4 regions of the Cupriavidus basilensis genome follow, and region 4 is predicted to be linked to each of the others. Evidence: predicted binding sites of a transcription regulator. Region 4 holds the regulator's gene; each other region holds the start of a gene.

Region 1 (3,657 bases), 2.1 Mb from region 4:
GATGTCTATGACTGGATCTCGCCGGAAATCGCTGGCCTGGCGCTGCTGGCCTTGGTGGCGGTGGCCGCGCTGGTCTGGCAGGAGCGCCGCGCGGACGACCCGATGCTGCCGCCGCGGCTGTTTCGCAACCGCGCTTATGTGCTGGGCGTGGCGGCGTCCGCGATGGCTGCGCTGAATATCTTCTTGTGCATCTTCGCGCTGCCGCTGCATTTCCAGCTGGTGCGCGGCGCCGATGCGTCGGAGTCCGGCTTGCTGGTCGTGCCTTTCCTGCTCTCCACGGTGGCGGGCAATTTCATCGTGGCCGGGCTGGCGCCGCGCCTGGGGCGGATGCGCGGCATCCTGACCGGCGGCTTCATCGCGGCGGCGCTGGGCCTGCTGGCGCTCGTGGTGATTTCGCCATCCACGCCGCTGGCGCTGGTGTTGCTGGCCATGATGGTGGCCGGCGTGGGGCTGGGCATGACCATGGTCGGCACCTTGATGACGGTGCAGAACGTGCTGGAGCGCCGCGATACCGGCGCCGGTACCGGCGCGCTGCTGGTGCTGCGCTCGCTGGGCAGCGCCTTTGGCGGCGCGCTGGCCGGCACCTTGCTGACGCTGCAATTCCGCAACGCGCTGCATGCTTCCGGCGTGACGCAGGTGCTGGACCTGGGTGCGCTGCGCCACGGCAGCGAAGCGCTGGCCCATCTCTCCCCCGCGGTGCGGGACGTGCTGACGGGCGGCGTGGAGTCGGGCTTCCGGCTGATTTTTGCCGTGGGCACCGTGGCCGCGTTGCTGGCGCTGGTGATCGTGCGCCGCATGCCGGACGTGGAGTTGCGCAGCAGCGTGACCGAGCACGCGGCCACGCTGGCCATGGAGTAAGCGGGAGGCTCGCGCATCCATTTCACGCCCAACGGCGTAAACTAGGGACAGACCATCTCCGGAGTTTCCTACATGCGCAGCCTTCCCGAACAGCGCTCACGCGCCCTGCAACGCATCGCCTTGTCCGGCGCGTTGGTCCTGGCCGCGGCCGCCGCTGTTGTCACCGCGCCGCGTCTTGCGCAAGCCGCCGATACCCCGGCAGCCACCGCCGCCAAGCCGGCCGGCGCCTGTCCGGCCTCGCTCAACTTCAAGTTCCCCCGCCTGCAGGACGAAGCGCCGCAAAACCTCTGCCAGTACGCCGGCAAGGTCGTGGTGGTGGTCAATACCGCCAGCTACTGCGGCTTTACCCCGCAATACGAAGGGCTGGAGGCGCTGTACGCCAAGTACCGCGAACGCGGGCTGGTGGTGCTGGGCTTCCCGTCGAACGACTTTTCGCAGGAGCCGGGCTCCTCCAAGGAGATCGCCGACTTTTGCTACAACACCTATGGCGTGAAATTCCCGATGCTGGGCAAGTCGCACGTGCGCGGCAGCGATGCCAATCCCATGTACGCGCTGCTGGCCAAGCAGTCCGGCACCACGCCCAAGTGGAATTTCTACAAGTATGTGATCGATCGCAACGGCCAGGTGGTGGGCAGCTATAACAGCATGACCAAGCCCGACGACAAGCAGTTCGTGAGCAAGATCGAGCAACTGCTGGACGCCGCACGCTAAGCCGCCAGGCTATTGCGCCGCCATCCGCTGGAGCCGATGTCCAACGCGCTGCGCGACGGCATTGCCGCAAGGGCGGCCGCGTCCGGCGTGGCCGCGCTCACGGCATCGGGGCGCGAATCGATCCCTTCTTGACCAGCGTCAAGCCGCCGGAGCGCCGCCATCGCTACTTTCGCCGCTTTGGGGAGAGACAGACGATGGCCATCACGCTATACGACGCTGGCGGGCACACCTGCCTGCTGTTTTCGGACCTGGTCGAGGAGGAGCACGGCGAGGTGGTGCAGACCAACCAGTTCCTGATCGTCGACGCCGGCCACGGCGCGCTGATCGATCCGGGCGGGCACATGACCTACGGCGAGCTGTACCTCGCCATCAGCCGCTACTTTCCGCCCAAGCAGCTCGACTATGTGCTGGCGTCGCACGCCGATCCGGACATCGTGGCCTCGGTCGGGCGCTGGCTGACCGCCTCAGATAGCCGCATCCTGATCTCGCGCGTCTGGGCGCGGTTCTTGCCGCATTTCTGCCAGGCGGGCAAGACGCAAGGGCGCATCGTCACCATCCCCGATGCCGGCATGCCGATCGCGCTGGGCAACTGCACGTTGCTGGCGGTGCCGGCGCATTTCCTGCACTCGGAGGGCAACTTCCAGTTCTACGATCCCATCAGCAAGATCCTGTTCTCCGGCGACCTGGGCGCGGCCATGACCAGCGCGCGGGAAGCCGGCGCGGTGGTGAGCGATTTTGCCGCGCATACCCATGCCATGCTGCCCTTCCACCAGCGCTACATGAGCGGCAACCGCGCGTGCCGGCTGTGGGCCAACATGGCGCGCGGGCTGGATATCGAGTGGATCGTGCCGCAGCACGGCCCGTCGTTTCGCGGCAAGGCGATGGTGGCGCAGTTCATCGACTGGGTCTCCACGCTGGAGTGCGGGCTGGACCTGCTCAGCCAGGACAACTACAGGCTGCCGCCCGTCACCGCGACGCCAGCCTGACGCCCGGCACCGGTTGCGCGATCAATCGCGCGCCAGCCCTTCGGCCACCAGCGCCTCGTGCACCTTCGGCCGCGCGGCCACGCGTGACAGGTAGGCCTGCAACGCGGGGTAAGGATTGAGCGGCATGCTCAGTAGATTGGCCCAGTTGGCAACCGCGAAGCAGTAGGCGTCGGCCACGGTGAATTGCGTGCCGCACAGGTAGTCGCGCGTGGCCAGGTGCCGGTCTAGCTCGGCAAAGCGCAGCGCCACCTTGGCCTTGCAATCCTCGCGCGTGCTCTGCGCGGTTTCCTTGTGCCACAGCCACGGGCTGAAGACCTTGTGCAGCTCGGTGGAGACCAGCGTCAGCCAGCCCACCGCTTCCAGGCGTGCCTGGGTGCCGGCCGCCGGCAGCAGCGCCTTGCCCGGGGCAAGGTCCGCCACGTATTGCAGCAGCGATGCGGCTTCGGTGTGGCGCGAGCCATCGTCCAGTTGCAGCATCGGCACGTAGCCGCGCGGGCTCACTGTGTAGAAGTCGTCGCTGCCGTTTTCCGGCTCGCTCAGCTTATGCCTGGCCAGGTCGACCTTGGCGAGCGAAAACGGCAGGCCGGCTTCGCGCAGTGCGATATGCACGGCCAGGGAGCAAGCGCCAGGGGAGTAGTAGAGCTTCATCGGGTGGTCCTCGCTGTTTTGGGTTCGGGTTCGGGTTTGGGTTCGGGTTTTCAGGGTTTGCCGCCACGCCTTGTGGTGACAGTGCAGGCAGTCTAGGATTGCGAAAGTGCAATCACAATGCGCGCTGGCGCAAGTCATGACTGCAAATCTGCAATGAACATACCCTACCAACTCTCTTCCCCCGATCTCGACGTGGTGCTGGCACTGGTGCGCGGCGCCACGCTGGCCGAAGCCGGGCGCCGGCTCGGGCTTGATGCCTCCACCGTGTTCCGCGCGCTGCAGCGCATCGAGAAAGGGCTGGGGCGGCGCCTGTTCGAGCGCAGCCGCGCGGGTTACCTGCCGACCGAACTCGCCCAGCAGTTCGCACAGCATGCCGAACGCATCGAGGCCGAGCTGGAGGCGGCGCGCGCGCATGCCTCGGTGTCGGCCGGCACGGTGTCGGGCCTGGTGCGTA
Region 2 (3,657 bases), 1.5 Mb from region 4:
CTGCCCTCGGCCGCCCGCGCGGCCGATTACCCCGTCAAGCCAATCCGCTTCATCGTGCCTTACGCCGCTGGCGGCACCACCGACCTCGTGGCGCGCACGGTCGGCCAGAAGGTGGCGGAGAAACTCGGCCAGCCCGTGGTCGTGGAGAACCGCCCGGGCGCCGGTGGCAATATCGGCATGGAGGCGGTCGCCAAGGCCGCGCCGGACGGCTACACCATTGGCTTCGGCGCCATCTCGACCAATGCGTTGAACCCGCATATCTACAAGCACGTGCCGTTCGACCCGCGCAAGGATTTCACCGCGGTCAGCCTGCTTGGCACCTCGACCATCGTGCTGGAAGTCAGCAACAGCCTGCCGGTGAAGAATGTGGCCGAACTGATCAGCTACGCCAAGGCCCATCCCGGCCTGACCTACGCCACCGCGGGCACCGGCACGTCCATGCACCTGGCGGGCGCGATGTTCTCGCAAATGACGCAAACGGGCCTGACCCATGTCCCGTACAAGGGCAGCAGCCCGGCCATCAACGACATGCTGGGCGGCCACGTGCAGGTGATGTTCGACAACCTGCCCGCCTCGCTGCCGCACATCCAGGGCGGCAAGCTGCGCGCGCTGGCGGTGGCCGGCAAGAGCCGCTCGCCAGCGCTGCCGAACGTGCCTACGCTGACCGAGGCCGGCCTGGCGGGCTACGCCGTCGAGCCGTGGTTCGGCGTGTACGGCCCGGCAGGGCTGCCCGCGCCGGTGGTGCAGGCACTCAATGCCGCCTTCACAGCGGCGCTGGGCAATGCGGACGTGAAGGACAAACTCGGGCAGGCGGGCTTCAACCCCAAGGGCTCGAGCGCGGCTGACCTGCAGTCGCTGACGCTGTCCGAGTACGAGAAATTCGGCAAGGTCGCCAAGAGCGCCAGCATCTCGGTGGATTGAGCGCAGGCGGGGCTGCGCGCTTGCGGCGGGACGATCGCCGGGGGCGCGCGGCTCCGCATCCATTACAATCCGGCTGCAACGGGCCCCCGCGCCCACTCCCGCCGACTACCCGCCATGAAGCAAGATCCGCGTTTCCCCAAGCTGTATATCCTCGATCACCCGCTGATCCAGCACAAGCTCTCCCATATGCGCGACAAGGACACCTCCACGCGCACGTTCCGCGAGCTGCTGCGGGAGATCACGCTGCTGATGGGCTATGAAATCACGCGCGACCTGCCGCTGACCACGCGCCGCATCGAGACGCCCCTGGTGGAGCTGGACGCGCCGGTGATCGCCGGCAAGAAACTCACCATCGTGCCGGTGCTGCGCGCCGGCGTGGGCATGAGCGACGGCCTGGTCGAGCTGATTCCCTCGGCCCGCATCGGCCATATCGGCGTCTACCGCGACGACCAGCACCGCCCGGTAGAATACCTGGTGCGCCTGCCAGACGTGGAAGACCGCAGCTTTATCCTGTGCGACCCGATGGTCGCCACCGGCTACTCCGCCGCGCATGCGGTGGATGTGCTCAAGCGCCGCGGCGTCAAGGATGATGCGATTACGTTCGTGGCGCTGGTAGCAGCGCCGGAAGGCGTGGAGGTGTTTCAGAAGGCACATCCGGGCGTCAAGCTGTTCGTGGCCTCCCTGGACAGCCACCTGGACGAGCACGCCTACATCATCCCCGGCCTCGGCGATGCGGGCGACCGGCTGTTCGGCACCAAGAACTGAGTTTTACTGCCCGCCCCGGGGCCAATCCCAGGATCCGGGACCAATGCGGGATCAATACGGACGCTGTCTGCGCCCGGCTTGACCGGCCTCAATCTCCCTGGCCCCAGCGCTCCCTAGACTATCTGCAGAGGCACACCGGACGGTGTGCCGCACCTGACCTGGGAGACCCACATGGCAGCCTTGAAGATCCTGTTTTCGACCCCCACCGGGCTGATGAGCCTGGCCGTCATCGCCTTCATCATCGGCATGGGCTGGTTCTTCACCCGGCTGTTCCTGCGCAAGATGCGGGAAGACGAGGCAGCGGCGCAACGCCGCTAAGAGACAAGTCGCGCCCGTCTCGCCGGGTGTGGCACACCGGCGCGACCTAGGGGCAGCGCCGCCTACTTCTTCTTGCCCGAGCCCAGCAAGCTGCCCAGCACGCCGCGAATCAGCTCGCGCCCGACCTGCGAGCCGACCGTGCGCGCGGCCGACTTGGCCATCGACTCCAGGATGGAATCGCCGCGCCCGGTCTTGCCCGTGCCCTTGGTCAGCCCGCCGAAGATCTCGCCCGCCTGTTCCAGCCAGCCGCCGCCCTGCGCGGGCGGGGCTTCGGGCTGGCCGGCCGTGGGCACGGGCGCGGGTGCGCCGCTGCCGCCAGCGGCGGGAGCAGACCCAGGCGTGGCGGCACGGCCCTTGAGCTTCTCGTAGGCCGACTCGCGATCGATGGTCTGCTCATAGGTGCCAGCCACCAGCGAGTTCGCCAGCAACTGTTTGCGCTCGTCGTCGGTGATCGGGCCGATCCGGCTGCCAGGCGCCAGCACCCAGGCGCGCTCCGTGACGCCGGGGATGCCCTTGGCGTCCAGCAAAGACACCAGCGCCTCGCCCACGCCGAGTTCCCCGATGGCCTTCTCCAGGTCCAGCCCCGGCTTGGCCCGCATGGTGGTGGCCGCCACCTTGACGGCTTTCTGGTCACGCGGCGTGAAGGCGCGCAGCGCGTGCTGCACGCGGTTGCCGAGCTGGCCCAGGACGGTATCGGGGATGTCGACAGGATTCTGCGTCACGAAATACACGCCAACGCCCTTGGAGCGGATCAGCCGCACCACCTGCTCGATCTTGTCGAGCAGGGCCTTGGGCGCGTCGTTGAACAGCAGGTGCGCCTCGTCGAAAAAGAACACCAGCTTGGGCTTGTCGAGATCGCCCGCCTCGGGCAGTTTCTCGAACAGCTCCGACAACAGCCAGAGCAGGAAAGTGGCGTAGAGCTTGGGCGAATTCAGCAGCTTGTCGGCGGCCAGGATATTCACCACGCCCTGCCCGTTCTCGGTCTGGATGAAGTCGTCCAGGTTGAGCATGGGTTCGCCGAAGAACACGTCGGCGCCTTGCGACTCCAGCGCCATCAGCCCGCGCTGGATGGCCCCGATCGAGGCCGCGGAGATATTGCCGTATTCGGTGGTGAACTGCCCGGCGTTGTCGCCCACGTACTGCAGCATGGCGCGCAGGTCCTTGGCGTCGAGCAGCAGCAGCCCGTTGGCGTCGGCGATGCGGAAAACCAGGTTGAGCACGCCTTGCTGGGTGTCGTTGAGTTCCAGCATGCGCGACAGCAGCAGCGGCCCCATATGGGAGACCGTGGCGCGCACGGGATGACCCTTTTGCCCGAACACGTCCCACAGGGTGGTGGGGCAGGCGCCCCACACCGGCTCGGGCAAGCCGAGCTCGGCCAGGCGGGCCTTGAGCTTGTCGGAGAGCTTGCCCGGCTGGGAAATGCCGGTCAGGTCACCTTTGACGTCGGCCATGAAGACCGGCACGCCCAGCCGGGAGAAACCCTGGGCCAGGCTTTGCAGGGTCACGGTCTTGCCGGTGCCGGTGGCGCCGGTGATCAGGCCGTGCCGGTTGCCCATCTCGGGCAGCAGGGCAAGTTCCAGCTCGGCGTTCTTGGCGATGATGATGGGTTCGGCCATGGTCTCTCTGGTTGGCAAGCCACGCGGCGCTTTCGCC
Region 3 (3,657 bases), on a different replicon from region 4:
TGCGCATCCACGGCGCGGTCCATCAGGTCATGCAGGGCATCCCAGGAGAACTTCCAGCCCATCCGGGTCACCATCAGGCCGACCACCAGGGCGGCCACTGGGTCGAGCATGTGGTAGCCAAGCAGGTTGCCGCCGATGCCCACGGCGACCACCAGCGACGATGCCGCATCCGAGCGCGCATGCCATGCGTTGGCAACCAGCATGCTGGAGCGCACGCGCTCGGCCACGGCGAGCATGTAGCGGAACAACGATTCCTTTGCCGCCAGCGCGCCCAATGCCACCCACAGCGCGACACCCTTGACCGGCTGGATCAACTCGGGATGCTCCAGCTTTTGCACGGCCGACCAAAGCATGCCGACGCCGACCGCGAGCAGCAGCAGGCCGATCGCCAGCGAGGCGGCGGTCTCGAAACGCTGGTGGCCGTATTGGTGGTCGGCATCCGCGCCCTTGCGGCTATGGTGGCTGGCAAACAGCACCACAAAGTCCGAGACCAGGTCGGAGAGCGAGTGAATGGCATCCGCGATCAACGCCTGCGAGCCGGCCACCACGCCCGCCACCAGCTGCATGCAGGTCAGCAGGATATTCACGGCCACGCTCACCCAGGTGCTGCGCCGCGCCGCCTGGGCGCTGGCGGGCGTTTCTACCTCGGCCTCGTCGATGGCCTCATCAGTTCGCATCGATGGATGATTCATGTTGTCCAGTGAATGTCCGGTTCATGTCCGGCTAGCGTCCAGTGAATGCCTTGCCGGTTAAAGCGCGGCCGCGCCCCAGCCATTCTAGCCACTCGAACAGCGCCATGCCGGCCAGCATGGCCAGCACAAAGACTGCGCCTCGCCGTGCGCCCGCGCATCGGCAACCGCGTAAAGGATCCGCTTGCCATCTGGCAAAGCAGCAGCAGCCTGTCTTCATTGGCGAGGGCGCGCAACATGGCGGCGGCGCGCATCGTGTCCAGGCTAAGGGAGGGAGAAGCCGCTTGCACGGGTTCGGCAAAGTCCAGGCGAGACCCCGGCCTGCCAATCACCTGCCAATCAATATGCGGCCAAATATTATATTCAAAGATAGATTGACGCCAGTCGCGACCGGCCTTCAATGGGACATCAACACCGGAATGTCGGCTTGGCGCATCAGGGTGCGGGTGGTGCCGCCAGTGACTAGCTCACGCAGCCGGGCGTGCCCATAGCCACCCGCCACCAGCAGATCGGCCTTCAAATGCCGCACGGCCTCCAGCAGCAGCTGGCCGACCCGGTGGCTGCCTTGCACGGCGTGCATGACGCTGGTGATGCCCTGGCGTGCCAGGTGATCGCGCAGGCCGGCGTGCGCACCGGGCACATCGGGCATGCCGTGGGTCGCCGAGCCGTCATGCGTGCTGGACGCTGACACCACGGTGACGCGCTTGGCCAGGCGCAGCAGGGGCATCGCATCGGCCACGGCGCGGGCGGCTTCGCGCCCACCATCCCAGGCAATGGCGACATGCTCGCAGGGCAGATGCCGCACGCCCGGCGGCACCAGCAGCACCGGGCGGCCGGTGTTGAGCAACACATATTCCGGGGTCTGTGCCACCAGCACGGGAATGGACTCCGGCCCGGGCAAGCGGGCCAGGACAACCACGTCCGCCACCCGCCCTTGCTGGACCAGCGCCCAGCCCACATCGTCCTCGATGACGCGGTGGGTGAAGCCCACGCCGGGCGCCGCTTCGCTCATGGCCCGATGAAATGCGGCGCTGGCTTCGGCGCCTTGCGCAAGCAACTGGCGCCGGGCCAGTTCCGCGTAGTATCCCGCCTCGTCGCCCGCGCCCCGGAACGGCTCCAGCCGCATGCCGGTGGCCGTCACCCCGATCACATGGCCGGCCGAGCGCTGCGCCAGCTCCGCCGCCAGGTTGACGCGATCCGCACAGCCGGGGTCGGCGCCGAGTTCGACCAGCACGGTCTTGAAATCCATGATGTTTTCCCTCCGATCCAAAGACCCCTGCACAGGGTTGGAGACGTTTTTCCGACTATCCGAAAATGGACTCTACTCCGTGCGCGAGGCAGCGCAAGCGGGCAATGCGGGCAACTTGCGGCAGATCAACGCCGAGACCTTGCCGGGCGCGGCCGGCACGCGGGGCTACGCAAGCGGCGGCGGCTCAATCTGGCTGGCCATTGGCGCCAGCGCGCGGATCAGCATGATGCTCATATCGGTGAACGCCAGCGTGCAACTGGCCAGCGTGCCACGCCAGTCCGCATCGGCCAGCGTCAGATTCTCCCAGACCTCGACCGGCTGCTCGGGCGGCACGCCCTGCGCCACCAGCCAGGCGGCGATATCGCTGGGCATGAAATCCCACGGGCGCGGAATCACGATGGCGTTGCGCTGGTCCGCCAGCACGTGCACCAGATGACGCTTGAACGGCTCCAGGTCTCCGCGCCGGTGAAAAGTCAGGAAGGTGGTCTCGTCAAAGCAAACCTTGCCGCGCGCGGCCAGCACCTGGGCCGAAGAGATCCCGGGCACGGTATCCACCGGATGGCCGCATGCCCGCTCGACCCGCTCCAGGTACTGGAAACCGCTGAAATGCATGTCGCCCATGAACAGCACCACGCAGCGTCGGCCGCCATGGTGCTCGGCGGCAACCCAGGCAAGCCGCTCCACCTGGTCCTGGTATCCCATGGTGACCACCTGGGCCGCCGGCGGCACCAGCGGGCGGATGACGTCGATGACCGTGTCGAAGCCGGCCACGATGTCGGCGCCACGGATCAGTTCCGCCACGCCGTGGGTCAGGAAGTCGAGGTGCCCGGGGCCAACGCCGGCGCAGATGATCATGAAGAATCCCGGTTCGATCGATGCAAAAGAGGACGGCGCGCGCACCGCCCCGTCAAGACAGGGCGCAATTATGCCAAGCCATCGGAGCGCGAGGCCTGCGCCGAGGAACACCTGGCGCAAAAAAAGTACTTCAGGATCCGGCACCGGATGCCGATACCTGCTTCAGAGCCGAGTCAATGTCCCGCGAGCCCCACCGGGCAAGGCAGGCATCCTCGGTCGTTAGCGACGTTTACCTCACTCATGCCAGATAGAGACAAAGCGCTCAGCATAGCCGACCCCCACCAGTTGTTCCGCAATTCGCTCGAGCAAGCCACCGACGCCGTCTTCATCCTGAACACGGACAATAAGGTGATCTTCCTGAACGCTGCTGCGGAGGCACTCTATGGCGCATCCCGTACGCAAGTCTTCGGCATGAACGTAGAGGCGCTCGTGCGAAAGCTGCCGGATGCCGACGCGCAGCGTGCCCAGCCCTTGCCCGCCGTCCAGATCCTGAGGCCGGATGGCGAACTTCGCTTTGGCCATGTCGCGGAATCCAGCACCCGCCTGGGCGACGTGACACTGCGCACGCTGCTGGTAAAGGTGGCCAACCACCCGGATGCCAGCCGCGACGATCACCCGTTGCTATCCGTCATTGCCGACGAGATCGACAGTGCCGTGCTGGTGGTCGATGCTGACTGGCACATCGTGTACGCCAACGCCGGGCTCACGCGCATGCTGGGCTACAAGCCCTGCGAGCTGAGGGGCAAGACCCCGCGCGAGATACTGGCCGGCGAGTTCACCGATCCCGGCGTGATGCAACGCTTGCATGCCCAGCGCTCATCCCCGGGCGGCGAGCGCCACGAGGCCCTGGTGTATGCGCGCGAC
Region 4 (3,657 bases):
GTCTTTGCACCTGCGCCCCGGTTGATCCCGGGCGCACTGGAGATTGCGGGTTCAGCGGTAGGGATTGCCACCGCCATCTGGCCGCGCAGCCAACCGCATGCTTGATGCATGCCAGCCGTGCGCCTTCTTTTATTGCATCGGGTGCCGGACCTGACCGGCAGGAGATCGCCCGGCCACCGGCTTTATCTGCCAGTCGACGGAGCCCTTGCGTCGCGCCTTCCCCCTGATGTGGCGGACCTGTCCGGCGCGGCGTTTATCATCGAACGCGCCGGGTGCAAGAAAATACGGATATCGGGCCTGCTGGCCTATTTCACCCCGCCCTGCCGTGGCTGGTCTTTTGAACCGAATCTTTTGAACCGGACGGCGGATGGGGAACGGTCCCTGGCGCTGATGCCTGCCTGGGTGTTCCTGGCATGCATCCCTGAGCAGCGGATGCTACCTGACGATGCCACGATGAAATACGCTGCGCGATATCGCTGTTCTTGCGATTGTATGGCATTCCCTGGCAAACCTGCAACCGATTCGCACAGCTACCTCAGCGAGGAAGTGACAGATACACCACGAAACGGCGCTTCAGAAGACCAGGCAGAATCCATGCGCGGCAAGCGTCTCAGGTAAAAGCAGCGCGCGCGCCACCCCGGCCAAGCCAAAAGCCACCACCGCAAGGCCAGCGCCAGCGCGCAACGCCGGGCGCCGCGAAAGCTGCCTGAGATAGCCGGACAGGCCCGAGATCACCAGCAGGTTCGGCAGGGTGCCCAGGCCAAACACGGCCATCACCAGCGCGCCCGACAGAGCATTGCCGGCCAGCAACGCCATGGCAAGAGCACCGTACACCATGCCGCACGGGACCAGCCCCCAGGCTAGCCCCATGCCGTAGCGGCGCAGCAAGCGGCCCTGCCCATGCGCCCGGGCCACAGCTGGCAAGCGCGCCCCGACAGCGCCAAGGCCGCGCAGCAAGCCACCCGCGCCCCGGGCGGCGAGCCGCTCAAGCCCACCCGTACCCATGGTGCGCCCGCACAACATCCACAAGCCCGACAGCACCAGCATCACGCTGCCGATCCCGAACAGCCAACGCTGCAGCGGCAGGTACTGTGCCTTCCAGACACCGGCACCAAGGGCACCCAGCAAGCCTCCCAGCACCGCATACATGCTCAGCCGCCCGGCATGCATGACAAGCAGTTCCAGCAACCAATGGCCGGGACGCCGGAGCACCGTGGCAGGCACGCGCGCAACGCCGCCCTGCTCCGCCGCCAGCGCGATCCCGCCGCACATGGCGGCGCAGTGCACGCCGCCCAGCAAAGCCAGGGTAAATACGCTGATAAGCACGCCTATGGTCAACTTCTCCTCCCAATCACACAATCGCAACGTCCGGCGCGGTAAAATGCGGCGAACGCGCCCCCGCAGCTCCAAGAGGCGCTATCAACATGAAGCTTGGCGCCCGCGTACATCAGCGCGCTCGCACAACATGACGACGGGCACGGCAAGCCGCGCTGCACAGATAGCGCACTGCCGCAAGACCCGCGCGCCAGGCCGATGTGGATAGCGCTTCCAACCGACGACTCTCAACGTCAAGCTCTCAACTCAATGCGCCTGCCACATCGCGCTTGATTGACTGCGCTAAACCGACAGGCCCCAATTGCTCACCACCATTCCCATTACCGAGATGTCGCCCCGCTGCTCCACTTGCTCGCTCGGCCAGCTCTGCCTGCCCGTCGGCATGTCGCAGCAGGACCTCGAAAAGATGGATACGCTGGTCCAGGACCGGGTGCGCGTACGCAAGGGCGAAACCCTGTACCGCCTCGGCGATCCTCTCACCGCCGTCTACGCGATTCGCTTCGGCACGCTCAAGACCCACCTGACAATGGAAGACGGCCGCTCGCAGATCACGGGCTTCCACCTTCCCGGCGAAGTCGTCGGCCTCGACGGCCTTGGCGAGATGCAACACGCGTCGGACGCCACCGCACTGGAAGATACCGAAGTCTGCGTGGTGCGCTTTGGCGATCTCCAGACGCTGTCCAACGTCCTGCCTTCCCTGCAGCATCAGTTCATGCGCCTGATGAGCAAGGAGATCTCGCAGGACCAGGTCATGTTGATCACGCTCGGATCGATGCGCGCCGAGGAGCGGCTTGCCGCTTTCCTGATCAACCTGTCCGAGCGCTTGTCCGCGCGCGGCTATTCGGCCTCCGAATTTGTGCTGCGCATGAGCCGCGAGGAAATCGGCAGCTACCTGGGGCTCAAGCTCGAAACCGTCAGCCGCCTGTTCTCGCGCTTTGCGGAAGCCGGCCTGATCCAGATTCGCCAGCGCCACGTCAAGCTGGTCGACATGGTGGGGATCAAGCAGATCGTCAACAAGTCCTGCTGACGTGCACGTCGCGGGCCGCCCTCGCCCGCGGCGGCTCGCCGCGATGCCGCGCCTGCTGGCCTGAACCGGCAAGGCGCGCATCACAGTCACTCCAGCTCGTCCGTGTCCGCCAGCCGCGTGGGCATGGTGTACAACGTCAAGCCGCTCGACAGCGAGCACAGCACCCACGCGATCAGGAAGCCCACGGTGTAGACCGCCTCCCGCGATGCCTCGACCGGCTGGCCGAAGAAGCGCAGGTCACCGGGATCGACCATGGAGAATACCAGCGCGGTCGTCAGCCCGGCGACCAGGAAAGCGGGCCACAACACCCACATCAGCCAGCGTAGCCTCATGATCACCTCGCTTGCGCCGCGACCGGCGCTGCCTGGCGTGCCGCGCTGCCCGCCTTCTCGACCACCAGGCCGTGGCGAGCGACCCCTTCCTCAATGGGCGGATCCGGGTGGGTCATGGCCAGCCAGATCGTGACCCCGCAGGCCACCATGGCCACGAACGGCCCACTCATCAGCAGCCACGGCCATGGCTCCTTCCACCAGGGATTGCTTTGCTGCGTCATCTGGCCTCCTCTAGTTCTAGATCGCGTCTGTAGCGTACGGATTGGTGCATCCAGCGTCCCCCGTCGCCTCATAGATTGCGCGGCACGATAAAGCTGGTGCTCTGTCGAATCTCCGCGCCATGCCCCCCCGCGCCCTTGTCGGGCACCGCGGTCACCGTGACCTCGATCTTGTGCGTGCCCTGCGCCGCGGACTCGATCGGCACGCGCACCCGGATGGGAATCAGGCGATTGGACGTGGGCTCCAGGTTGCCGGCAGCGTGATCATATTCCACGGCCAAGCCCTTGAGCTCATCGCTGCCCGCGCTGACGGCGACGCGCGTCGGCGCCTCGGTCGTGTTGATCAGCTGCAGCCGGTACACGTTCTCGATCCAGCGCCCTTCCACTTCCCGCCCCAGCGCGCCGCGGTCGCGGATGATATCGACCTTGAGCGGCGTGCGCATGGCCAGCGAGGCCATGAAGCCGGCGACCAGCGCCAGCCAGATCACCGAGTAGATCACCGTGCGCGGCCGCACCAGGCGCTTGCGTGCCACGGTCTCCGAGAGCGCGCTGCGCATGGCGTTCTCAGACGTATAGCCGATCAGCCCGCGCGGGTAAGCCATCTTGTCCATGACCTGGTTGCAGGCGTCGATACAGGCGCCGCAGCCAATGCAGTCGTACTGCAGGCCATCTCGGATATCGATGCCGGTAGGACAGACCTGCACGCAGATGCTGCAATTCACGCACGAGCCCAGCCCGGCAGCCT

The links. The regulator FNR, encoded in region 4, switches genes on or off when oxygen is low (the NO sensors DNR and NnrR bind a similar motif). The targets are predictions, from matches to a motif close to TTGATNNNNATCAA.
Region 1: a site for FNR is predicted at 1,698-1,711, ahead of F7R26_RS00495 (oxygen-binding di-iron domain-containing protein). Genes of this name have one in related genera too.
Region 2: a site for FNR is predicted at 1,765-1,778, ahead of F7R26_RS04925 (DUF3149 domain-containing protein). Genes of this name have one in related genera too.
Region 3: a site for FNR is predicted at 2,054-2,067, ahead of F7R26_RS27640 (universal stress protein). Genes of this name have one in related genera too.

The regions. Positions count from the first base shown of each region.
Region 1 is NZ_CP062803.1:129,107-132,763, forward strand. Features, by position in the region: gene F7R26_RS00485 (MDR family MFS transporter) at 1-858, shown strand, start outside; gene F7R26_RS00490 (glutathione peroxidase) at 931-1,569, shown strand; gene F7R26_RS00495 (oxygen-binding di-iron domain-containing protein) at 1,764-2,555, shown strand; gene gstA (glutathione transferase GstA) at 2,577-3,203, opposite strand; gene F7R26_RS00505 (LysR family transcriptional regulator) at 3,357-3,657, shown strand, end outside.
Region 2 is NZ_CP062803.1:1,097,675-1,101,331, reverse strand. Features, by position in the region: gene F7R26_RS04935 (Bug family tripartite tricarboxylate transporter substrate binding protein) at 1-921, shown strand, start outside; gene upp (uracil phosphoribosyltransferase) at 1,036-1,686, shown strand; gene F7R26_RS04925 (DUF3149 domain-containing protein) at 1,858-2,004, shown strand; gene F7R26_RS04920 (helicase HerA-like C-terminal domain-containing protein) at 2,067-3,620, opposite strand.
Region 3 is NZ_CP062804.1:1,521,389-1,525,045, reverse strand. Features, by position in the region: gene F7R26_RS27645 (cation diffusion facilitator family transporter) at 1-677, opposite strand, end outside; gene F7R26_RS27640 (universal stress protein) at 1,087-1,938, opposite strand; gene F7R26_RS27635 (cobalt-precorrin-7 (C(5))-methyltransferase) at 2,104-2,793, opposite strand; gene F7R26_RS27630 (sensor domain-containing protein) at 3,034-3,657, shown strand, end outside.
Region 4 is NZ_CP062803.1:2,570,426-2,574,082, forward strand. Features, by position in the region: gene F7R26_RS11640 (hypothetical protein) at 109-618, shown strand; gene F7R26_RS11645 (sulfite exporter TauE/SafE family protein) at 574-1,338, opposite strand; gene fnr (fumarate/nitrate reduction transcriptional regulator Fnr) at 1,637-2,362, shown strand; gene F7R26_RS11655 (hypothetical protein) at 2,449-2,694, opposite strand; gene F7R26_RS11660 (membrane protein) at 2,697-2,915, opposite strand; gene ccoG (cytochrome c oxidase accessory protein CcoG) at 2,984-3,657, opposite strand, start outside.